Regions from separate parts of the Nocardia sp. NPDC004068 genome, predicted to be linked through region 4. Evidence: riboswitches for the same ligand, from Rfam matches in the RefSeq annotation. Region 4 holds a riboswitch; each other region holds the start of a gene.

Region 1 (5,653 bases), on a different contig from region 4:
ACTCGGGCTGCCGCTTCTCGAACACCGCCTGCAACGCCTCGGTCAGATCCTCCGACGGGAGGAAGGCCGCGTTCCACGCCGACACGTAGCGCAGCGAATCGGCGATCCGCCCCGCGCGCGGCTGCTCGAGCACGTCCTTGATGCCCCGCACCACCAGCGGCGGATTGAGCGCGATCTCCCGGGCCAGCGCGTCGGCCGCCGCGAGCACCGCCTCCTGATCCGGGAAGACGTCGTTGACCAGGCCGATCTTCTCCGCCCGCGCGGCGTCGATGTCCTTGCCGGTGTAGGCGAGTTCGCGCAGGTGACCCTCGCCGATGATGCCGGGCAGCCGTTGCAGCGAACCCACATCGGCCACGATCGCGACCTTCGCCTCGCGCAGGCTGAACGTGGCCTCGGCGCTGGCGAGCCGGATATCGGCGGCCGCGATCAGATCCAGGCCGCCGCCCACACACCAGCCGGAGACCGCCGCGACGACCGGCTTGCGGCAGTCGGCCACCGCGGTGACCGCCGCCTGCATGCGCCGGATGTCGTCGAGGAACGCCGTGCGCGGCGCGGCCAGCGCCCGGTCCCCCAGCAGCGGCGCGAACGACGGGCTCATCGCCGGGAGGTCCAGTCCGTAGGAGAAATGCCTGCCCGATCCGGTCAGCACGATCGCGCGCACCTCGGCGTCGGCGTCGAGTTCGCCGAAGATCAGCGGCAGCTCGCGCCAGAAATCCGGGCCCATGGCATTGCCCTTGCCCGGGCCGGTCAGGGTCACCCGGGCGACGTGGCCGTCGCGTGCGACGGTGAAGGCCTTCCATTCGGTCATCCGCCCAGCGTAGCGACCTCGCCCGACGCTTCGGCAGGGCGTGTAAAACCTGCGTCAAATAACCGGTGTCGCGGTGCTTTCCGGCCGATCGCGGACGGACCATATGAGTCCTATCTCTTCGCGTGACGGCTCCGGAGGCCCTCATGTCGCTCTACCAAGGTCTCGGCCTGGACGCGTTCAACGAACTCCCCCGCGCCCGCGCGGTGCACACGCTCTACGCGTGTTGCTGCGCGGTCACCTGGGCGGAGAAGGTCGCCGACGGACGCCCCTACCCCACCCGGGAGACGCTGTACACCGCCGTCGAGGTGGAACTGCGGGCGCTGTCCCCGGCGGACCGCGATCGGATGTTCGATTCGCTTGCGCGCGAGCCCGTTTCGAACCGGTCGGTGGCGGAACTGGCGCGCATCACGCGAATTCGGCTCGATCGGGTGCTCGGCCCGGTCGAAGGCTATCCCGAATACTGATTTTCGGCGGGCAGGGCCCTCGCCCGGCCTCTAGGCTGGGTGCCATGCGCAGGTCGTTGCCCCCGGTCGCGTCCCGGGTCTCGGACACGCTCATCGCGCGCGGGCACCACGGCGTGATCGTCACCCAGTCCGAACCCACCCACACCGCCGAGCAGGCCGCGCAGGCGCTCGGGGTGGACGTGGGCGCGATCACCAAATCGCTGGTGTTCCTGCTCGACGACGAGCCGGTGTTGCTGCTGGTCTCCGGCGCCCATCAGGTCGATGTGGCGCGCACCGGCGAGCGGCTCGACGGCACCCTCACCCGGGCGCCCGCGGCCCTGGTCCGGGAGGTGACCGGGCAGCCGATCGGCGGCGTCGCACCGGTCGGGCATCCGGCGAATCTCCCCACCTACGTCGACAACGCGCTGGCGCGCCATCGTGAGCTGTGGGCCGCGGCCGGGCATCCGAACACCGTGTTCCGCACCTCGTTTCCCGAGCTCGTCCGCATCACCGCGGGCTTGGCGATCGATGTGGACTGATCGAAGAAGTAGGTTGGAAGCGTGAGCGATCGACTACGCGTGCCGGAGGATCTGAGCGGCATCACGTCGGCGCAGTATCGAGCGGCGATGCGGCACTATCCGGCCGGGGTGACGATCGTCACGATCGGCGCGGCTACCGGCCCGGTCGGCTTCACCTCCAGCTCCTTCGCGTCGCTGTCGCTGCAACCGCCGCTCATCTCGTTCAATATCGCGCACACCTCCTCCAGCCTCGCCGCCATGCTCGCGGCCGATTCGGTGGTCGTGCACTTCCTCGGCGAACATCAGCACGCGCTGGCGCGGCGGTTCTCGCGCGCGGCGGAGGAACGCTTCGCCGACACCTCGCTGTGGTCGACCCTCGAGACCGGCGAGCCGGTGCTGCACGACACCCCGATCTGGGTTCGGGCCACCGTGCAGCAAACCATCCCGATCGGCGATCACACGCTCGTCGTCGGGTTGGTGACCCGGGTGTACGACAACACCGCCGACAATCCGGTCGGCGCGCCGCTGGTGTACTACCAGGGCGCTTACCACCGGCCCGCCGAGCTGGAGTGACTCAGGCCGCCGAGGCCACCGTCCCGATGCCCAGGGCGGCCAGCACCCCGGCGCTGAGCCGTTCGAGCCGATCGCGCACCCGCTCCCGGCGCAACAGGCCCGCGAGCCGGGCGGCGGCCAGCGCCAGCGACACCATTTCGACTGCGGCGACGGCGGATTCGATCGCGCCGAGGGTCAGCGTGTGCAGGAAGGTCGGCGTGGCGAGGAACTGCGGCAGCACCGCCAGGTAGAACAGTCCGACCTTCGGATTCAGCAGCGTCGACAGCAAGCCCGCGGCGAACGCCGACCGCGCCGTCACCGACCGCGGCGCCTCGGCCGTGGTCGCGGTGTTCGCCCGCCGCCGCGCGAGCAGCGTGCGAATCCCCAAGTACACCAGGTAGATTCCGCCGATCACCTTCACCACCCGATAGGTCGTCGCCGACTGCTCGAGCAGCGCCGCCACGCCCGCCGCGACCACGATCGCCCAGCCGATGCCGCCCAGCGCGGAACCGATGCCGGACGCGATCGCCGGTCGTCGTCCCGCCAACGCGTAGCGCAGCACCAGGAACGTATCCGGTCCCGGCGTCACCGACAGCAGCACACACAGCCCGAGGAATCCGAGCAGCACCGACACACTCATCGGTCCATTCTTGACAGCCCGGCCCTCGATCTGCCAGCCTTTTCCACCAAGGTCATGAGTGCCAGCGCGAAGCCCCGGCTTGCTGGCCGGCAACCCTCCTCCGCGGTGGGGTGCTCCGGGTGACGACCGGGCCGTAGCCCGACCGGGCGCGGCAAGCGCGGACTCCGATCACCGATCCCCCCGGAGTCCCTGAGCCGAAGGGATTTTCTTCGATGACCGCCGTACTCGAACAGGCCCGCACCGCCCTCGCCCGCGTCTCCGGATGTGATCTGCGAGTTCCGTTGGTGCAGGGCGGAACTCGCGCATACGCCAATTTCGACTACGCCGCCAGCGCCCCCGCCCTCGAGCGGGTCACCGACCGGATCGCCGAACTGCTGCCCTACTACGCCAGCGTGCACCGCGGCGCGGGGTACGCCTCCCGGATCTCCACCGACTGCTACGAGGCCGCCCGCGGTTCGGTGTCGCGCTTCCTGAACAGCGCCGACGATCAGGTCGTCGTGTTCACCCGCAACACCACCGACGCGCTGAACCTGCTGGCCGCGTGCGTGCCCGGCGACACCGTCGTGCTCGACATCGAGCACCACGCCAACCTCCTGCCCTGGACCCGCCGCGGCCGCCGCGTGGTGCCCGCCGCCGACACCGTGGAGGAGACCATCCGCCGCGTCGTCGCCGAGCTGTGCGCCAAACCCGCGGCGCTGCTGGCGGTCACGGGCGCGTCGAACGTCACCGGCGAGGTGCTGCCGCTGGATCGGCTGGCCGCCGTCGCGCATCAGTGCGGCGCGCGGCTGCTCGTCGACGCCGCGCAGCTGGCCCCGCATCGGCGAATCGACCTGTGCGCCACCGGCATCGATTACCTGGCGTTCTCGGGCCACAAGCTGTACGCGCCGTTCGGCGCGGGCGTGCTGGTGGGCCGCCGCGACTGGCTCGACGCCGCCCCGCCGTATCTGGCCGGGGGCGGCGCGGTCACCGAGGTGGGCGTCGACGAGGTCGGCTGGGCCCCTGCGCCGCAACGGCACGAGGCGGGTTCGCCGAACGTGCTCGGCGTCGCCGCCCTCGCCGCCGCCTGCGACGCGCTCGCCGCGCTCGACGAGCGGGCGGTGCTCGAGCACGAACGCGCCCTCACCGAGCGCCTGCGGGCGGGCCTGAAAGCCGTTGCGGGCGTTCGGTTCCTGCGCATCTGGCCGGACAGCCCCGACAGCGTGGGCATCGTCGCGTTCACCGTCGACGGCTTCGAACCGGGCCGGGTCGCGGCGTACCTGTCGGCCGAACACGCGATCGGCGTGCGCGACGGGCGCTTCTGCGCGCATCCGCTGCTGGCCCGCCTCGGAGTCGACGGGGCGCTGCGCGCGAGCATCGGCCTGGGCACCGGCGCCGCCGAGGTGGACCGGCTCGTCGAGGCGATCGCCGCCCTGGTCGAGCGGGGTCCGGCCTGGAACTACGCGCGCACCGCGGGGCAGTGGAATCCGGTGCCGGAGACCCGGCCCGGGCTGGGCGGTGTGGCGGGCGCGGCGCCCTGCTCGTTCTAGGGGACCAGATAGCGTTCGGCGAGGCGCTCGACCAGGGGATCGTCGTCGGCCACCGCGTCCAGCGCCTCGAGATCGCTCTCCACCGACACCTGTCGCGTATCGTCCTGCTCCGGGTCGGGGCGGCCGTCCTCGTTCAACTGCCGCAGGATCTTCTCGCGCACGCGCGCCTTCAACGAATCACTCATATCGAAAGCATGCCCGCCCGGGCGGCACTCACACCGGGGCCAGCCAGCCGCCCCACGGCGTATTGCGCACCACCGAGAACACCGTGAGCGCGGTCAGCACCACGATCAGGCCGGTGCGATTCAGCGTGAACGACACCGCGCTTCCGGGTTGCCCGCGCCAGCGACGCAGCACCCAGCCGCCCCACCACGCCGCGAACGCGACGAGCAGCGGCAGCACCACGATATTGCTGTGCACCGCGTCGAGCACCCGGCCCTCGGTGAGATTGTGCATCGCCCGCAGGCCGCCGCAGCCGGGACACCACCAGCCGGTCAGCGCGTAGAACGGGCAGATGCCGTAGGAACCGGATACGTGCGGATCGCGGAAGTGCAGCACCGCCGCCGCCCCGGCCGCCACCCCGGCGACGAGCAGCGGCTGCCCGAGGGCTCGCCACCCCGGCCGGATCTCGCCCCGTCCGCCGGGCAACACGTGCGCGGTGTCCACAATCGTCCACGGTAGCGCGTCCAAACCTCAACGGCTCGCGCTGTGTTGGGAGACCGGGGCGGTGAGCGCGCCCGCGAGCATGTCCACCACCTCGGCCCACGCCGCGGTGTCCCCCGGATCGACGCGGCCCGCCTCGATCGCCCGCTCGTGATCGGCCAGCAGCGCGAACAACACGGTCGGCAGCGTCCGCAACCGCCGAATCCGAAGGCGCGCGGGCAGATTCGGCAGGGCGCGCTCGAGACCGCGCATGATGATCCGTACCGAGGCGCGGTTCTCGTCGTCGAGATTGGCCGCGTCGGTCACCGACGGATGCGCGCGGATGCGCTCGAGGAAGCGCGCGTAGTGGTCGATGCCGTGCCGCGCGCTCAGCTCGAACATCGGCACGACCAGCGCCCACAGCAGGTCGTGGACGTCGTCGGCCGTGCGTTCGGCCAGCAGCTCCAACCGCCGCACCTCCAGCGTCGCCATCCGGTGCTCGACCACGGCCGCGACGAGGTCGT
Region 2 (5,653 bases), on a different contig from region 4:
AACACAGCACTTCCCGGGCTTTAAAGCCGGAACAACCGTGATTCCACTCACCGGCCTCCGGTGGTCGCGCCCGGTTTCCGGCGGAAATGATCAACGACCTTGGCGGACAAGTGTTTTCGATCGGAAGGAAGTCGCCGTACCCGGGTCCGAAAGCCGCGAGCTGTCACGGAGATCACGCCGAGGGCAATCCGGACGCAACCGGCAGACCTCGGCAACCGGACGGCCCACGACACGATACGGGCACCCGCGGCCACCGACCGATCGGCGGGGGCGGGTGCCCGGATGTTCGCCCCACCTCGCGCCACAGCCCAGGCGCGAGGCGGATCACCGACTCAGCGCTGTTCGCGCGCCAGGTTGGCGTCGAGCACACCGAGGAACTCCTCGGTGGTCAGATAGCCCTGATCGCCGCCGACCAGCAGCGCCAGGTCCTTGGTCATCTGGCCGTCCTCGACGGTCTTGATGACGACGTCCTCGAGGGTCTGCGCGAAGCCGATGACCTCGGGGGTGTTGTCCAGCTTGCCGCGGTGGGCCAGGCCACGCGTCCACGCGAAGATCGAGGCGATCGGGTTGGTGGAGGTGGGCTTGCCCTGCTGGTGCTGGCGGAAGTGCCGGGTCACCGTGCCGTGCGCGGCCTCGGCCTCGCAGGTCCGGCCGTCCGGGGTGAGCAGCACCGAGGTCATCAGGCCCAGCGAGCCGAAGCCCTGCGCCACGGTGTCGGACTGCACGTCGCCGTCGTAATTCTTGCACGCCCAGACGTAGCCGCCCTCCCACTTCAGCGCGGAGGCGACCATGTCGTCGATGAGCCGGTGCTCGTAGGTCAGCCCGGCCGCGTCGAACTCGTTCTTGAACTCGGTCTCGTAGATCTCCTGGAACGTGTCCTTGAACATGCCGTCGTAGGCCTTCAGGATCGTGTTCTTGGTGGACATGTAGACCGGGTAGTTCTGCTGCAGGCCGTAGTTCAGCGACGCGCGCGCGAAATCCTCGATGGACTTCTTGAAGTTGTACATGCCCATCACCACGCCGCCGTCCTCGGGGATCTTCACGACCTCGTGGACGATCGGCTCGCTGCCGTCCTCGGGGGTGAAGGTGAGGGTGACGGTGCCCGCCTGATGCACCTTGAAGTCCGTGGCCCGGTACTGGTCGCCGAAGGCGTGACGGCCGATGATGATCGGCTTGGTCCAGCCCGGCACCAGCCGCGGAACATTGGAGATGATGATCGGCGCGCGGAAGATCGTGCCGCCGAGGATGTTGCGGATCGTGCCGTTCGGCGAGCGCCACATCTTCTTGAGACCGAATTCCTTGACGCGGGCCTCGTCGGGGGTGATCGTGGCGCATTTGACGCCCACGCCGTGCTTCTTGATGGCGTTGGCCGCGTCGACGGTCACCTGGTCGTCGGTCTTGTCCCGATATTCGATGCCCAGGTCGTAGTACTCGAGGTTCACATCGAGGTACGGGTGGATCAGCTTGTCCTTGATGAACTGCCAGATGATCCGGGTCATCTCGTCACCGTCGAGTTCGACGACGGTCCCTTCAACCTTGATCTTGGACATGGATCTTCGTGTCCTCCTAGGAAGGTGCTCCCATTGCACGGCCAGGTGAACACGCTTGTGAGCGGACCCCAGCTGTTCAACAGACAACGTATACGCCCCGCGTTGTCCGCGGGACTCCTGGTGCTTAACAAGACAAGCGTACTGGTAGCCGTGGGCTCACTTCCAGGGGATGCCCGCCGGTGAGCTCGACCCGAAAACGAGCACTGCCCCGCCTTCCGCGCGGGAAGGCAGGGCAGCGCGCGAATCGGAACCTCGTCAGACGGCCACGGCCACGGCGTGTTCGTCCCCCTCGAGCAGGTTCTCCGGCTTGTCGCGGATCATCAGCGCGACGATCACGATCGCGGCCGCGAAGAAGCCCGCGCCGATGTAGAACGCCACGTTGTAGCTGTGGATCGCGGCCCGGGCGACGACATTGTCGATGGTCGGGTGGTTCTCGGCGTACCGCTGGGCGACCTGCACCGAGATGCTGGTCAGCAGGGCCGTGCCGATCGCGCCGCCGACCTGTTGGGCGGCATTGAGCAGCGCGCTGGCCACACCCGAATCCTCGGCCTCGACCTGATGCAGCGCGGTGGTCTGCATGGACACGAACGTCGCGCCCATACCCAGGGCGATCAGCGCGATGGCGGGCAGCACGCTGCCGGCGAAGCTGTCGCCGTAGCTCAGCTGGGCGAGGTAGAGCAGTCCGGCGATGCCGAGCACCGAGCCGGCGATCATGAGCGGCCGCGGACCGATGCGGGGCAGCAGCGCGCTCGCCACACCCGCGGAGATCACGATGCCGATCGGGAAGGGCAGGAACGCCACGCCCGCCTTCAGCGAGCTGTAGCCCAGGGTGATCTGCAGGTAGTAGCTCAGGTTGATGAACATCGCGAACATCGCGATCGGCACCAGCAGCGCCACCAGATACGAGCCACCCCGGTTGATCTCACCCGGAATATGCAGCGGCAGAAGCGGATTCGACGTGCGCCGCTCGATCGCGACGAACACCGCGAGCAGCGCGACACCCGCGATCAGCAGGGCGAGGGTGGTCGAGGCCAGCCAGCCGTCCTCGGCCGCGCGGCTGAAGCCGTAGACCACCGAGATCAGACCGAGGGTGACGGTCACCGCGCCGGGCACGTCGTAGCCGCCCGTCCGCGGGGCGGGCACATCCTTGATCACGAAGGCCAGCGCGCCGACCACGGCCAGCAGCGCGACCGGGGTGTTGACCAGCAGGCACCAGCGCCAGTCGGCGTACTCGGTGAGCGCGCCGCCCGCGATCAGGCCGATCGCCGCGCCGCCCGCGGACACACCCGCGAAAGCGCCGAAGGCCCTTGCCCTTTCGCGCGCCTCGGTGAAGGTGACCGACACCAGTGACAGCGCCGCGGGCGCCAGCACGGCCGCGAACGCGCCCTGCAACGCGCGCCCGGCGAACAGTTCGGCGGCGTTCTGGGCGAGGCCCGCCAGCGCGGAGGCGCCGGCGAAGCCGACCAAGCCCACCAGGAACATCCGGCGGCGACCCAGGTAGTCGGCGAGGCGGCCACCGAGCAGCAACAGGCCGCCGAAGATCAGCGTGTAGGCGGTGAGCATCCACTGCTTGTCGCCGTCGCTGATGTTCAGATCGCGCTGGGCGAACGGCAGCGAGATCGTGACGATGGTGGCGTCGAGAACCACCATGAGCTGGGCCAGGGCGAGCACGCCGAGGGCCCACCACCGGGTCGGGCTCTTGGACCCGGTCGAGGTCTGAGTGGGAGCGAGTTCTGCGGTCCCGGTTTCTGTCATGAGGGGGGACTCCTGAGTGGAAGAAGCAGTTCCGTCGCGTCGTTGGAACGTGACAGCAATCCTGTCATCGTCGGACAAGTGGCGTCAAGAGAAAAATGTCGTAGTGCGACATTTGACGTATCTCGTCACAATAAGAGCCGTTGGCGATAGGATGGGGTCATGCTCGAGTCACCTACCCAGCTCGGCCTCCGGGAGCGCAAGAAGCAGCAGACCCGGCGGCGGATCATCGAGGTGGCGCTGCGCCTGTGCGATGCCCAGGGGTTCGACGCGACCACCGTCGAGCAGATCGCCGATGCCGCCGACGTCTCGCCGCGCACGGTCAACCGGTACTTCGAGCTGAAGGAGGACATCGTCCTCGCGCCCATCGAGGAGATGGGCAGGGTCCTCGGGGCCGAGCTGCGCAAGCAGCCCGTCACGGGCAACGAGCTCGTCGCCCTGCACGACACCTTCCTGACCGTGGTCACCAACAGCCTCGCGGGCGCGGAACCGCCGTTCGAGTGGTTCCAGCAGATGCAGCGGATCACCCGCAGCAGCGCCACCGTGCGCGCCCGCAGCATGGACATCGCCGACACCAAGACCATCGAGATCCATTCCGCTATCGCCGAGCGCATCGGCGCGGACCCCGATTCGCTGACCGTGCGGGTCATCGCGGGCACGTGGAACGCGATCATGCGGGCCGGAATGGAATGCGAGACGCCGTCGATGGACTGCGCCCCGAACGTGTCCGCAGAGGCCAACATTCGCGCCGTCAAGGCGGCCTATGCCGAGTTCATCCAGCATTGCGCGGTACCGATGGCACAGGCGCGCGGCTAGGCCGCCGAGACCGTCTCGCGTCCGGTTCGGCCGATCCGCTACCATTTTCGAAAGGTCATGAGCGCCAGCGCCAAGCCCCGGCTCGCTGGCCGGCAACCCTCCAGTTGCGGTGGGGTGCTCCGGGTGATGACCGGGCTCCCGAGGGTCGGGAGCAAGCGCGACGATCGAGGAGGTCCCCGCGAATGCGCTGTTGCTGTTGTCGGCTCTCGTCCGATAACACCAGCAAGCCCAGTCCGGCGACCCATAGGAGCAGGCTATGAGTAACCCGACCGTTACCATCGACATCGTGTGTGCCCTTCGGACGGCGGCGGCCCGGTGACCGTGAGTATCGAATCGAGCACCTCGGCGGCCGCGCTGCTTCCCCCGGCCGACGGTCGTCTGGAGACGATCGCCATCGGGGACGTGCGCCTGGAGAGCGGCGCGACGATCCCCGACGTCGAGCTGGCGGTGCAGCGCTGGGGCGAGCTCTCGCCCGACCTGGACAACATCGTGCTGGTCGAGCACGCCCTGACCGGTGATTCGCACGTGGTCGGCGCGCCCGACGCACTGCATCCGCTGCCCGGCTGGTGGGACGGCGTCGTCGGCCCGGGTCTGCCGCTGGACACCGACGAGTGGTGTGTCATCGCCACCAATGTGCTCGGCGGCTGCAAGGGCAGCACCGGGCCCGCGTCCCTCGCTCCCGACGGAAAGCCTTGGGGCTCACGGTTTCCCGAGATCTCCATTCGCGATCAGGTGACCGCCGAGGTGGCGCTGTTCGATCTGCTGGGCGTGTCGCGGCTGGCCGCCGTGGTCGGCGGCTCGATGGGCGGCATGCGAGTACTGGAGTGGATGATCGGCCATCCCAACCGTGTCGGCGCCGCGCTGGTGCTGGCCGTCGGGCCGCGCGCCACCGCCGATCAGATCGGCACCCAGACCACGCAGATCGCCGCCATCAAGGCCGACCCCGATTGGCAGGGCGGCGACTACCACGGCACCGGCCGTCGCCCAACCACCGGTATGGGCATCGCCCGTCGCATCGCGCACCTGACCTACCGCACCGAGTTCGAACTCGACCACCGCTTCGAGAATCACGGTCAGGCCGACGAGGATCCGTGGCACGGCGGCCGCTACGCGGTGCAGAGCTACCTGGAGTACCAGGCGGAGAAGCTCGTACAGCGGTTCGACCCCGCCACCTACGTCCTGCTCACCGAGGCGATGAACCGGCACGACGTCGGCCGCGGCCGCGGTGGGATCGAGGCGGCGCTGGCCGCCACCCCCGTCCCGTGCATCGTCGGCGGCGTCGACTCCGATCGCCTCTACCCGCTGCGCACCCAGCAGGAGCTCGCCGATCTGCTCCCCGGCTGCAAGGAACTCGAGGTGGTCCGTTCCCGCGACGGCCACGACGGCTTCCTCACCGAGACCGAGGCCGTCGGCAAGCTGCTGGCCGAGACGATGGAACTCGCTCGCGCCGCCCGCGATTGACGCTCAGGCCACCCCGAGGCTGCTGATCGTCGCCGCGAGCGCGACGATGCTGCCGCCCAGCAAGGTGTAGGCCC
Region 3 (5,653 bases), on a different contig from region 4:
AGAACACCGCCCGCGTGGGCTTCGACAGCGCCTCCTCCCACTGCGCGATGTCCTCGCCGTCCACGAACACCGTCTCCACGCCCCAGCGCGGCAGGATCTCGTTGCAGACCACGAAGCACGAGCCGAACAGGCTGCGCGCGGCGACGAGGCGATCGCCGTTGCCCAGCAGCGCGCCGAGCGCGACGAAGACCGCGGCCATCCCGCTGGCGGTCGCGAAACACGCCTCGGCGCCCTCGATCTGCCGCATCCGCTCCTCGAACATGGCGACAGTGGGGTTGCCGTAGCGCGAGTAGACGAAGTGCTCGATATCGCCGGTGAACGCGGCCTCGGCCGCCTCGGCGCTCTCGTAGACGAAGCCGGAGGACAGGTACAGCGCCTCGGCGGTCTCCTCGAATCCGGAGCGGCGCAGCCCGCCGCGCACGCTGATCGTCGCCGGGCCGACGCCCTCGGGCAGGGGACGGTCGAACGCCCCGCCGCTGATCACGACTGCCTCCAGGGCAGGCCGCGGGCGCGCCAGCCCGCGCCGCCGCGATGGCCGTTCGCGTCGAGCGGTCCCTCGAAGCCCTCGAGCACGTTGTAGGCAGGGGTGAAGCCCGCAGCGGTGGCCGCCTCGGCCGCGCCGATGGATCGCTGGCCCGAGCGGCACAGGAAGATCACCGGGGCGTCGTCGGGGCGATCGCCGAGCACCTGCTTCAGCTGATCGACGAAACGCGGATTGCGCGAACCGGTTCCGTCGACCCATTCGATCAGGGCCGTCGGCCGGTCGATTCCGCTGGTGTCGGGTACGCCGACGAACCGCCATTCGGCGTCGGTGCGCACATCGACGAGAACCGCGTTCGCGTTGTCGCGCAACAGGTCCCACGCCTGCTGCGGATCGATGTCACCCGCGTAGCTCATGACCGTGCCTCACCGGGACAGCGGCGACTCTGCTCGTTCATCCGAATCGAACCTCCTCGAGAATCCACGCTTGCCGCGCCGGGATTCGACGCGTGCCAGGTCGTCACCCGGAGCACCCCACCGCGGAGGAGGGTTGCCGGCCAGCGAGCCGGGGCTTGGCGCTGGCGCTCATGACCTCCGAAGCAGAGTGCCTGGTCAGCGGGTCGCATGTCAAACGTTGCAGACGAGCCAATGATCGCCCGCGCGGACCAGGTTCCAGGTCGCGGTCCGCTCCCGGCCGTCGACGCGGCTGGTCACCGTGGCCCGCGCGCGGTCGCCGTCGATGACGGTGTCGCGCACGCCCGCGATCTCCACGTGCTTGCCCACCGCGTCCGGTCCGAGCGGCGACTTGGCGGCGTCGAATTCGGCGCAGGCCGTGGTGGCCCGGCGCTTCGCGTCCGAATCCGCTTGCGCGGTCGCGAAATTGCGCGCCGCGATCGCGACCCGGTCGGAATCTGTGACATTGTTCTCAGCCGGGCGCAGCACGGCCAGCAGCACGATGCCGACGATCACCAGCACCGCGAGCACGGCCGCGGCGATGAACGGGACCGGCGAGCGAGTGGTCTCGCGCTGGTCGATCGGAGTCGGCTCGACGGCATCGGTCATGCGCCCATCATCGCCGGTCGCCCCCAGTGTCCGGAATCACACTCGAATTACCCGACGCGGACCGGGAATATCGGCCATAGCTGCCACCGATAGAATCGCTGGAACCCCGAGGCAGCATCGCCGGGGACGCAGGGGCAGGATCCCGGACCGCACGTCAACTTAGCCTAAGCTAAGAAAGACGGCTAAGACATGACGACAGAGTTCTCGACCAGAGGGTGCGCGTAGATATGACCGAACACAGTGCAGCGAACCGCCCACTGCGCATCGCGATCGTGGGCGCCGGACCGGCCGGAATCTACGCCGCCGACGCGTTGATGAAGTCCGACGCCGAGGTGAGCATCGACCTGTTCGAACGGATGCCCGCGCCGTTCGGGCTGATCCGCTACGGCGTGGCGCCGGACCATCCGCGGATCAAGGGGATCATCACCGCCCTGCACAAGGTGCTCGACAAGGAGCAGGTGCGGCTGCTGGGCAACATCGACTACGGCAGCGACATCACCCTCGAGGAGTTGCGCCGGTTCTACGACGCGGTGATCTTCTCCACCGGCGCCAACGCCGACCGCGATCTGCGCGTGCCGGGTATCGAGCTGGACGGCTCCTACGGCGCGGCGGACTTCGTGTCCTGGTACGACGGGCATCCCGACGTGCCGCGCGAGTGGCCGCTGGACGCGGAGAAGGTCGCGGTCCTCGGCGTCGGCAACGTGGCCCTGGACGTGGCGCGCGTGCTGGCCAAGACCGGCGACGAGCTGCTGCCCACCGAGATCCCGCCGAACGTGTACGAGGGCCTGCGCGCCAACAAGGCGATCGAGGTGCACGTGTTCGGCCGCCGCGGTCCGGCGCAGGCCAAGTTCACCCCGCTCGAACTGCGCGAACTCGACCACTCCCCGACCATCGAGGTGATCGTCGACCCCGAGGACATCGACTACGACGAGGGTTCCGAGGCGGCGCGGCGGCACTCCAAGCAGGTCGACATGGTCTGCAACACGTTGGAGCAGTGGGCGATCCGCGATGTCGGCGACCGCCCGCACAAGCTGTTCCTGCACTTCTTCGAGGCGCCCGCCGAGGTGCTCGGCGACGAGTCGGGCAAGGTCGTGGGCCTGCGCACCGAGCGCACCCAGCTCGACGGCACCGGCAACTGCAAGCCCACGGGCAAGTTCACCGAGTGGGACGTGCAGGCGGTGTACCGGGCGGTGGGCTACCTGTCGCAGAACATCCCGCAGCTGCCCTTCGACGGACAGGCCGGGACCGTGCCGAACGAGGCGGGCCGGGTGCTGTCGAACGAGGACGCCGACGGCGACGGCCGCTACCTGCCCGCGACCTACGTGACGGGCTGGATCAAGCGCGGCCCGGTCGGCCTCATCGGCCACACCAAGGGCGACGCCAACGAGACCATCGCCTGCCTGCTCGACGACGCCCCGAACTTCACCCCGGCCCCCGAGCCGGATCCGGACGCGGTCACGAAGTGGCTGGAGGACAAGGGAATTCCGTTCACCACCTGGGCGGGCTGGTACCGCCTGGACGCGCACGAGCGCTCGCTGGGCGAACCGCAGGGCCGCGAACGGGTCAAGGTCGTCGAACGCGAGGACATGCTGCGCGCCAGCGAGCCGCACAAGGTGTGACCCCGTGACCGCCGAGGCATGCTGAGCACGTGTTCGACACCCACCTCCACATCATCGATCCGCGCTTCCCGCTGATCGAGAACGAGGGCTACCTGCCTCGGCCGTACACCATCGCCGACTATCGAAAACGCATGGCGCGCTTCGAGATCGACGGCGGCGCCGTGGTCAGCGCCTCGTTCCAGGGCGCCGACACCGCGTTCATGATCGCGGCGCTGGCCGAACTCGGGCCGAACTGGGTCGGGGTGATCAACCTGCACCCCGACGCCACCGACGAGCAGATCGTGGAGCTCGATCGGGCGGGCGTGCGCGCGCTGCGGTTCAACCTCAAGCGGGCCGCGGGCGATATCGTCGCGCTGACCCGGCAGGCGCTGCGCGCGCACGCGCTGGTGGGCTGGCATGTGGAGCTGTACATCGACGGGTCCATGCTGGGCTCGCTCGAACCGGTCATCTCGAAGTTGCCCGCGCTGTCGATCGATCACCTGGGCATGTCCGACGTCTGCCTGCCCTATTTGCTGGATCTGGTCGATCGCGGGGCGCGGGTCAAGGCGTCGGGGTTCGGCCGGGTCGCGATGGATGTGCCGAACGCGTTGCGGCGCATCCACACCGTGAATCCGGACGCGCTGATGTTCGGCTCCGACCTGCCCGGCAACCGGGCGGGGCGGCCGTTCCGGGACGCCGATGTGGCGATCATCGCCGACGCGGTCGGGACCGATATGTACAAGGTGCTCGACGACAACGCCCGCGCGTTCTATCGGCTGCCGCTGAAAGCCCGCCCGGTCCACGGGGATTCGGCCCCCACCCTGCGGTTGGACCGTTCCCAGCTGCCGCCGGGCGACACCCGACCGCTCCCGGTGATCGAATAGGGCCGGTGCCGAACCGGCCGGGCACCCCTTATTGTCGTACTGACAACAGGATCGACGACGAACCGAGGTAGGGCGTGAGCACTCCATCCACCGCCACCAAGCAGGGCCCGCTCGTGGGCATTCGGGTTGTTGAACTGGCGGGCATCGGCCCGGGGCCGCACGCGGCGCTGCTGCTCGCCGATCTGGGGGCCGACGTGGTGCGGGTGCAGCGGCCCGGCCTGTTGCCCGGCTTCATGGAACGCCCGCAGTGGCGGGGCCGGACCATCGTCGAGGCGAATCTGAAGGATCCGGCCGAGATCGAGCGCGTGCTCGGGCTGGTCGACAAGGCCGATGTGCTCATCGAGGGTTTCCGGCCGGGCGTCACCGAGCGCATGGGCCTGGGCCCGGACGTGGTCCTCGACCGCAATCCGCGCCTGGTGTACGGGCGGATGACGGGTTGGGGTCAGGACGGCCCGCTGGCCGACCGGGCCGGGCACGACATCAACTACATCTCGCTGACCGGTGTGCTCAACGCGATCGGGCACCGCGGCGAGCGGCCGGTGCCGCCGCTGAACATGGTCGGCGACTTCGGCGGCGGCTCGATGTTCCTGGTCTTCGGCATCCTGGCCGCGCTGGTGGAACGGCAGTACTCCGGCAAGGGGCAGGTCATCGATGCCGCGATGATCGATGGCGCGCTGGCGTTGTCGCACATGATCTGGGGCATGAAGGGCATGGGCCTGTGGTCCGACGAGCGCGGCAGCAACCTGCTCGACACCGGCATGGCCTTCTACGACACCTACGAGACCGCCGACGGCAAGTACATGGCCGTCGGCGCGATCGAACCGCAGTTCTACGCCGAACTGCTGAAGGGCCTCGAGATCGAGCCCGAGGGTCTGCCGCACCAGATCGACCCGAACGGTCAGGAGCAGCTGCGCAAACTGTTCGCCGAACGGTTCAAGACCCGTACCCGGGACGAGTGGGCGGCCGTGTTCGAGGGCACCGACGCCTGCTGCACGCCGGTGCTCACCCTGTCCGAGGCCGAGCGGAACGCGCACATCGTCGCGCGCACGGGGCTGATCGAGATCGATGGCGTCGTGCAGCACGCGCCCGCGCCGCGGTTCTCCCGCACCCCGGGCGGCGTGCCGACCCCGCCGCCGTCCGAGGCCACCCCGATCGACCAGGTCTGGGCCTCGTAAGCGCTTGTTACCCATCGGTGTTGGTTCGCGCGGCCGGCGCTCACCGGGGCCACTAGAGTGAGTCGTATGGCTCGCAACTGGCCGATGATCGAGCGCGCGGGGCACCTCGAGTCGATTCGGGCGGCCCTCACCGGTCCCGAATTCGTCGGCGCGGTCCTCACCGGGGACGCCGGGGTGGGCAAGACCACCCTGGCACGGCAGGCCACCGCCGCGCTGGGCGCGAACGTGCGCTGGGTGGCGGGCACCGAATCGGCGCGCAGCATTCCGCTCGGGGTGTTCGCGCACATGGTCGGGGTCTACACCGCGCACGATCCGGTCACGTTCATGGCGGCCGCGCGCGAGGCGCTGCTCGCCGACGGCGAGGTGATCATCGGCGTCGACGACGCGCATCTGCTGGATCAGTTGTCGGCGACGCTGCTGTTGCAGCTGGCGATCGACAAGGCCGCCCGGATCG
Region 4 (5,653 bases):
GCACACGGATTGGCGGTGAGCACCTTCGTGCCGGTGTCGCTGGATCCGCCGCTGGTGTCGTTCTGCGTGCAGAACAGCTCGACCACCTGGCCACGCCTGATCGCGGCCAGCCATCTGGGCCTGAGCCTGCTCGGGCTCGACCAGGAGGGCGCGGCCCGATCGCTGAGTTCGCGGGTGGGCGACCGGTTCTCGGGATTGGAGCTGCATCGCGGCAACGGGCACGCCCTGTTCGTGGGCGGTGCGTCGGCCTGGATCGAGGGCAGCGTGGAGACCCAGGTGCCCGCGGGCGATCATCAGGTCGTCATCCTGCGCATCCAGCGCCTGGCCACCCGCGCCGACGTGGACCCCCTGGTCTTCCACGGCAGCCGGTTCCGGCGGCTGCATCCGGAGGGGGCCGTGCATGGAGCGGCGTGAAACACCCTCGGCGCGTGCGGTTCTCGCCGAGGATCTGCGGCGCTGGGCCGAGAACTGGCGCGACTCGGCCGAATCCGGCTCCGGCCGCTGGTCGTGGGTGAACCTGGACTGGATCGGCAGCGTGATCGGCCCGGCCTCGCTCTGACTCACAGCGGATGCGACGGCCGGAAGCACAACCGCCGCCGCCTTCCCGCGCTCGGGCTGGTGTGCTCGACCACCGCCGCGGCCAGCCCGCGCGCCTCGATGTCGTGGCGGCCCATGTCCTGACTGAACCCGTCCAGGTGAATCAGCGTGTGCCGGATCAGCATCGGGGCCACATCGGGCGGTTCGGTGCAGGCCCGGCGATAGTCCGCCGCCGCGCGCGGATCCTCGGTGAGCGCGGCCAGCGCCCCGATCCGCACCCGCTGGGTGAGGCCCGACCAGACGCGGGCCTCCTCGGCGCTGCGGATCCGGCGCCAGCCGCCGCGGTAGTCCAGATCGCGGATGATGTCGTCGGCGGGTTTGCCCAGCCGTGTCTCGCACACCACCGCCCACAGCGCGCACAGCCAACTCAGCGCGCGCAGCGTGTGCAGCGGCTCGCGGCGCGTCCCGAGTTCCTCCTCGGCCTCGTCGTGGGTGTCCAGATTCACCCAGCGGAACACCAGCGACTCGACCTCGATCAGGAAGCCGCCGGGCAGATCCTCGACGTCGGGCCGCCCGATCCGTACCGCGCGGCCCGACACCAGATCCCGCAATTCGACCATGTCCGCATCAGCGGTCCGCACCCATCGGTGCGATTCCCTGGTCATTCGCAGGCCCCCAGGTCGGTACGTCCGGGCGCGATACCGCCCCCACGGATTGAGCCACGAATCCGACCGGCCCGCAAGCGTTCATTTTCAGGGCTGCCCGTTCAGCACGGCCGTGACCGCGTCCGCGAACGGCTGTCCGCCGGTGGCGTACGCCCCCGCGATCGCGCCCACGACCAGCCCGATCGGCCCGGTGATCAGACTGAAGAAGCCCAGTCCCAGAACGGTTCCGAGCAGCCCGCCGAGCACGCCGCCGACGACCAGCCCGACCACGTTGCGATTGATCTGATCGGTGAGCCGCGCCATCGAGTCCACCGGCTGCATCTCGCCGATCTCCTGCGGCGTCGCCCGCGGCTCGAGCCGGAGTTCGTGCCCGTCCTCGGAAACCCGCTGGGCCACATGGACGGTGGTGTTCGACATCCGATAGCTGAGCGGTACCTCGGCGCGCACCGCGCCCGTATCGTCGCGCAGCACGACCCGATCATCGGTGACCTCGAAGCGCCCGCCGCTCACCGTCGTGGTCGACACCCGCGACGCCTCGGTCAGGACGGTATGGTAGGAGATCCCGGATTCGGTTCCGGTGGCGGCGATTTCGCGAGCCGGCGGCTCGGCGTGAACCGTCCCCGCGCAGATTCCGAGTGCGGCGATGGTCGGGATAGTGCTGACGGCGTACGTGCCGAACCTCATCCAGTCGTTCCTTTCGCTCCAGCTGCATCGAGCCCGATGCGCACACACGGTTACCCACCCGGAACGCCGGTTATGCGAGGAGAAAATCAATCCGTTCACAACTCGACTCGGCGGTGCCGGGTGGTGTAAGCATTTCCTCGTTCGGGGAAAGGACGTGGGTGTGGCACGGCGACGGGTTCAGGCCGGTTTGAAGCTGGGCGGTTTCGTCCTCGGCGGCGCGCTGATGCTGGCGGCGCTGGGCGCCGTGGCCCTGTCGATGAGCGGCAAACCCGCTGAGCGCACGGCGAATCCGCGCGCCGCGGCGTCGTTCGCGCCCGTCCCGAGCGCCACCGGCGCGGCGCCGAGCCCGGATGTCACCGAGCCCGCGCCGCCCGCCGCGCCGCTGGTCCTCAACAAGGGCGCCGAGCAGGGCCTCCCGGGTTTGGATGTGGCCGTGGGCGATTGCGTCACGCTCGGTGAGAACACCGTCGAGAAGACCTCGTGCGCAGCGGGTTCCGGGTATCGCGTCGCGGATCGGGCCGCGGGCAACGCCCAGTGCCCGGCCGACGCCGATCGGACGTTCCCGCGCGCGCTGCCCGGCGGCGATCACGACAGCCTGTGCCTGGACGTCAACTGGGTGGTCGGCGGCTGCATGGATCTGACCGGGACCCCGCATCCGGTGGACTGCGCCGCGCCGGGCCGGGTGCGCGTGGTGGGCGTCAAGCAGGGCACCGCGGACGTGAACACCTGCTCGGCGTCGGATCGCGGTGTGGTCTACAGCCAGCGGCGATTCGTGGTCTGCGTGTCCTCGCGCTGAGGCGCGGCCGGAAGTAGTCGCGCGAAGCGGTCGTTGGCCGCGCGCATGACCCGTTCGTAGGGCCACGCCCACTTGCGGGCGAACCAGTACGCGATCCGGATGTCGGGGGAGGTGTGCACCAGGAAGCGGTTGTGCCGGATCCCGGCGAGGATCCGGTCGGCCACCTGTTCCGGCGTCGCCGCCCGGCCCACGAAGGCGTTGCGCAGCTTGGCGATTCGCGGATCGTCCGGCGCGACGCCCACGATCTGCACGGTCTCGACCAGCGGGGTGCGCACCGCGCCCGGCACGACCAGGCTCACCCCGATGTCGTGCCGTTCCAGATCGAAGCGCAGCACCTCCGAGATCCCGCGCAGCCCGAATTTGGCCGCGCTGTAGGCCGCGTGCCATGGCAGTGCGAGCAGGCCCGCCGCCGAGGACACGTTCACCAGATGCCCGCCCCGCCCGGCGCGCACCATCGGCGGCACGAACGCCTCGATGATGTGGATGGGCCCCATCAGATTCACCTCGACCATGGACCGCCAGTGCCGGTGCTCGAGGTTCTCCACCGTGCCCCAGGCGGAGATGCCCGCGATGTTCATGACGACGTCGAGACTGCCGTGCTCGGCGTGCACCCGGTCCGCCCAGGCCGAGACGGCCGCGTGGTCGGTGATGTCCATCGGGTGGGCGTCGAGGACCTCGCCGCCGGAGGCGCGGATCAGCTCGACCGTCTCGGCGAGGCCGTCGGCGGCGATGTCGGTGAGCAGCACGCGCGCGCCCGCCCGCGCGGCGGCCACGGCCGTGGCCCGGCCGATGCCGCTGGCCGCCCCCGTGACGAGGCATTTCCGATCGGTCAGATCCCTCATGAACTCCCCTGGACGATGTGGAACCACACAGTTTTCCACACCCTAGCCATTACGAACATTGTTGTACACAGCGAGCGCTGCCAACAGTTCGACTCACGCTGATCGGGACGGCAGACACCCACCGCGTTCGTCCGTTAATTTCGAATCCACCCATCCAGAGCGGTTGAGAGACCTGGCTCGACGAGACCGCAGCAACCCCCCGGGAGCCGGGTGCGGGTGCTACCGCCAGGACCGATGGAGGATCGCGATTCCCATGACCACAGTGGCCGCTGTCGACTCCGTCCCCGACACCACCGAGGACGCCCTGCCGGTCGCGCGCACGCGACACCCCTGGCGCTGGCTGGTGGGCGCGATCGCGCTGGTGCTGGTCGCCCAGTTCGTGCACGGGCTGATCACCAATCCCGGTTGGGACTGGTCCACGTTCGCCCGCTACTTCACCGCGCCGTCGGTGCTCGCGGCGCTGCGGCTGACCGTGGAGCTCACCTTCTGGGGCACGCTGTTCGGCTTCCTGCTCGGCATCTGGCTGGCCGTGGCGCGGCTGTCGAAAATCCCTGTGCTGCAGGTCATCGCGTGGGTGTACGTGTGGGCGTTCCGTTCCATCCCGCTGATCGTGCAGCTGTTGTTCTGGTTCAACATCGCCTATCTGTACAAGCGGATGTCGATCGGGATCCCGTTCGGCCCGGCGTTCTTCAGCTTCGACGTCAACGGCGTTCTCAGCGGATTCACCGCCGCCGTGATCGGGCTGGCGTTGCACCAGGCGGCCTACTCGGCCGAAATCATCCGCGCCGGAATCATTTCCGTGGATCCGGGCCAGCTGGAGGCGGCCAAATCGCTGGGCCTGCCGTGGCGGCGGCAGTTCTTCACCATCGTCGCCCCGCAGGCCATGCGCGGCATCCTGCCCAACGCGGCCAACGAGGTGATCAGCCTGTTCAAGGGCACCTCGATCGTGTCGGTGATGGCCATCGCGGAGCTGTTCTACCAGGTGCAGGTCGTCTACGGCCGCAACGGCCGGGTGGTGCCGCTGCTGATGGTGGCGACGGTCTGGTACATCGTGCTCACCAGCGTGCTGAGCGTCGCGCAGTACTACATCGAGCGCCACTTCGCCAAGGGCAGCCAACGCGAGCTGCCGCGCACGCCGTGGCAGCGGGTGCGCGCCAAGATCACCGAGATCACGGGGGAACGCCGGTGAGCGAGTACACGGTCGAATTACGCGGCGTGCGTAAGCGTTTCGGCGCCGAGGAGGTGCTGCGCGGGATCGATCTCGCCGTGCGGCCCGGCGAGGTGACGGCGATCCTGGGCCCGTCGGGTTCGGGGAAGTCGACGCTGCTGCGGGTGGTCAATCACCTTGAGAAGGTCGACGCGGGCACGGTGCGGGTGGCCGGGGAGCTGGTCGGCTACCGCCGCAAGGGCGCGAAACTGCACGAGCTGAGCGAGCGCGAGATCCTGCGGCAGCGGGCGCGCATCGGCTTCGTGTTCCAGAACTTCAATCTGTTCCCGCATCTGACGGTGCTGGAAAACGTTGCGCTGGCGCCGGTTTCGACGCAGCGGCGGCGCCGGTCCGAGGTCGAGGCCGAGGCGCTCGAACTGCTCGACCGGGTCGGGCTGGCGGACAAGGCCCGGGAGTATCCGCGGCGGCTGTCCGGCGGCCAGCAGCAGCGCGTGGCCATCGCGCGGGCGCTGGCCCTGCGCCCGCAGGTCGTGCTGTTCGACGAGCCCACCTCGGCGCTGGATCCCGAACTGGTCGGCGAGGTGCTCGACGTCATCCGCGACCTCGCCCGGGACGGGGCCACCCTGGTCATCGTCACCCACGAAATCGGCTTCGCCCGCGAGGTCGCCGACACCGTGGTGCTGATGGACGCGGGCCGGATCGTGGAACAGGGTCCGCCCGCCCAGGTGCTGGACAACCCCACCCACGCCCGCACCCGAGCCTTCCTCGCCCATGTGCTCTAGCGGACCCGCCGAGTTCGAAGGACACCGCGCGTGAAATTCCTGTTGCTGACCCTCATCACCCACCGGCCCGATCCGGTCACCGGCGCGGTCGAGACGCCCGCGCGGCGGCTGGGCCGGGTGGTCGAAAGCGCCCGGCTCGCCGAGGAACTCGGCTACGACGGCTTCGCCGTCGGTGAGCG

What was found. A riboswitch is a leader RNA that binds a small molecule or an ion and turns the genes downstream of it on or off. The one in region 4 is predicted to bind S-adenosylmethionine.
Region 1: another riboswitch for S-adenosylmethionine. It lies ahead of ACFYTQ_RS29390 (aminotransferase class V-fold PLP-dependent enzyme); the one in region 4 lies ahead of ACFYTQ_RS10180 (amino acid ABC transporter permease).
Region 2: another riboswitch for S-adenosylmethionine. It lies ahead of ACFYTQ_RS19485 (homoserine O-acetyltransferase); the one in region 4 lies ahead of ACFYTQ_RS10180 (amino acid ABC transporter permease).
Region 3: another riboswitch for S-adenosylmethionine. It lies ahead of ACFYTQ_RS32835 (rhodanese-like domain-containing protein); the one in region 4 lies ahead of ACFYTQ_RS10180 (amino acid ABC transporter permease).

Annotation. Positions count from the first base shown of each region.
Region 1 is NZ_JBIAMW010000014.1:12,109-17,761, reverse strand. It holds gene ACFYTQ_RS29415 (crotonase/enoyl-CoA hydratase family protein) at 1-808, opposite strand, end outside; gene ACFYTQ_RS29410 (2-oxo-4-hydroxy-4-carboxy-5-ureidoimidazoline decarboxylase) at 931-1,272, shown strand; gene ACFYTQ_RS29405 (YbaK/EbsC family protein) at 1,317-1,790, shown strand; gene ACFYTQ_RS29400 (flavin reductase family protein) at 1,878-2,342, shown strand; gene ACFYTQ_RS29395 (LysE family translocator) at 2,344-2,961, opposite strand; SAM riboswitch class IV at 3,012-3,125, shown strand; gene ACFYTQ_RS29390 (aminotransferase class V-fold PLP-dependent enzyme) at 3,174-4,487, shown strand; gene ACFYTQ_RS29385 (hypothetical protein) at 4,484-4,672, opposite strand; gene ACFYTQ_RS29380 (DUF2752 domain-containing protein) at 4,701-5,153, opposite strand; gene ACFYTQ_RS29375 (TetR family transcriptional regulator) at 5,181-5,653, opposite strand, start outside.
Region 2 is NZ_JBIAMW010000007.1:142,290-147,942, forward strand. It holds gene ACFYTQ_RS19470 (NADP-dependent isocitrate dehydrogenase) at 333-1,550, opposite strand; gene ACFYTQ_RS19475 (MFS transporter) at 1,806-3,305, opposite strand; gene ACFYTQ_RS19480 (TetR family transcriptional regulator) at 3,465-4,118, shown strand; SAM riboswitch class IV at 4,172-4,282, shown strand; gene ACFYTQ_RS19485 (homoserine O-acetyltransferase) at 4,440-5,579, shown strand; gene ACFYTQ_RS19490 (DUF3017 domain-containing protein) at 5,583-5,653, opposite strand, start outside.
Region 3 is NZ_JBIAMW010000018.1:45,591-51,243, reverse strand. It holds gene ACFYTQ_RS32840 (O-succinylhomoserine sulfhydrylase) at 1-484, opposite strand, end outside; gene ACFYTQ_RS32835 (rhodanese-like domain-containing protein) at 481-897, opposite strand; SAM riboswitch class IV at 959-1,073, opposite strand; gene ACFYTQ_RS32830 (hypothetical protein) at 1,108-1,542, opposite strand; gene ACFYTQ_RS32825 (FAD-dependent oxidoreductase) at 1,770-3,161, shown strand; gene ACFYTQ_RS32820 (amidohydrolase family protein) at 3,191-4,024, shown strand; gene ACFYTQ_RS32815 (CaiB/BaiF CoA transferase family protein) at 4,099-5,199, shown strand; gene ACFYTQ_RS32810 (LuxR C-terminal-related transcriptional regulator) at 5,266-5,653, shown strand, end outside.
Region 4 is NZ_JBIAMW010000003.1:556,388-562,040, forward strand. It holds gene ACFYTQ_RS10150 (flavin reductase family protein) at 1-414, shown strand, start outside; gene ACFYTQ_RS10155 (hypothetical protein) at 401-559, shown strand; gene ACFYTQ_RS10160 (hypothetical protein) at 561-1,178, opposite strand; gene ACFYTQ_RS10165 (hypothetical protein) at 1,290-1,886, opposite strand; gene ACFYTQ_RS10170 (hypothetical protein) at 2,047-2,682, shown strand; gene ACFYTQ_RS10175 (SDR family oxidoreductase) at 2,640-3,524, opposite strand; SAM riboswitch class I at 3,672-3,765, shown strand; gene ACFYTQ_RS10180 (amino acid ABC transporter permease) at 3,778-4,713, shown strand; gene ACFYTQ_RS10185 (amino acid ABC transporter ATP-binding protein) at 4,710-5,474, shown strand; gene ACFYTQ_RS10190 (LLM class flavin-dependent oxidoreductase) at 5,505-5,653, shown strand, end outside.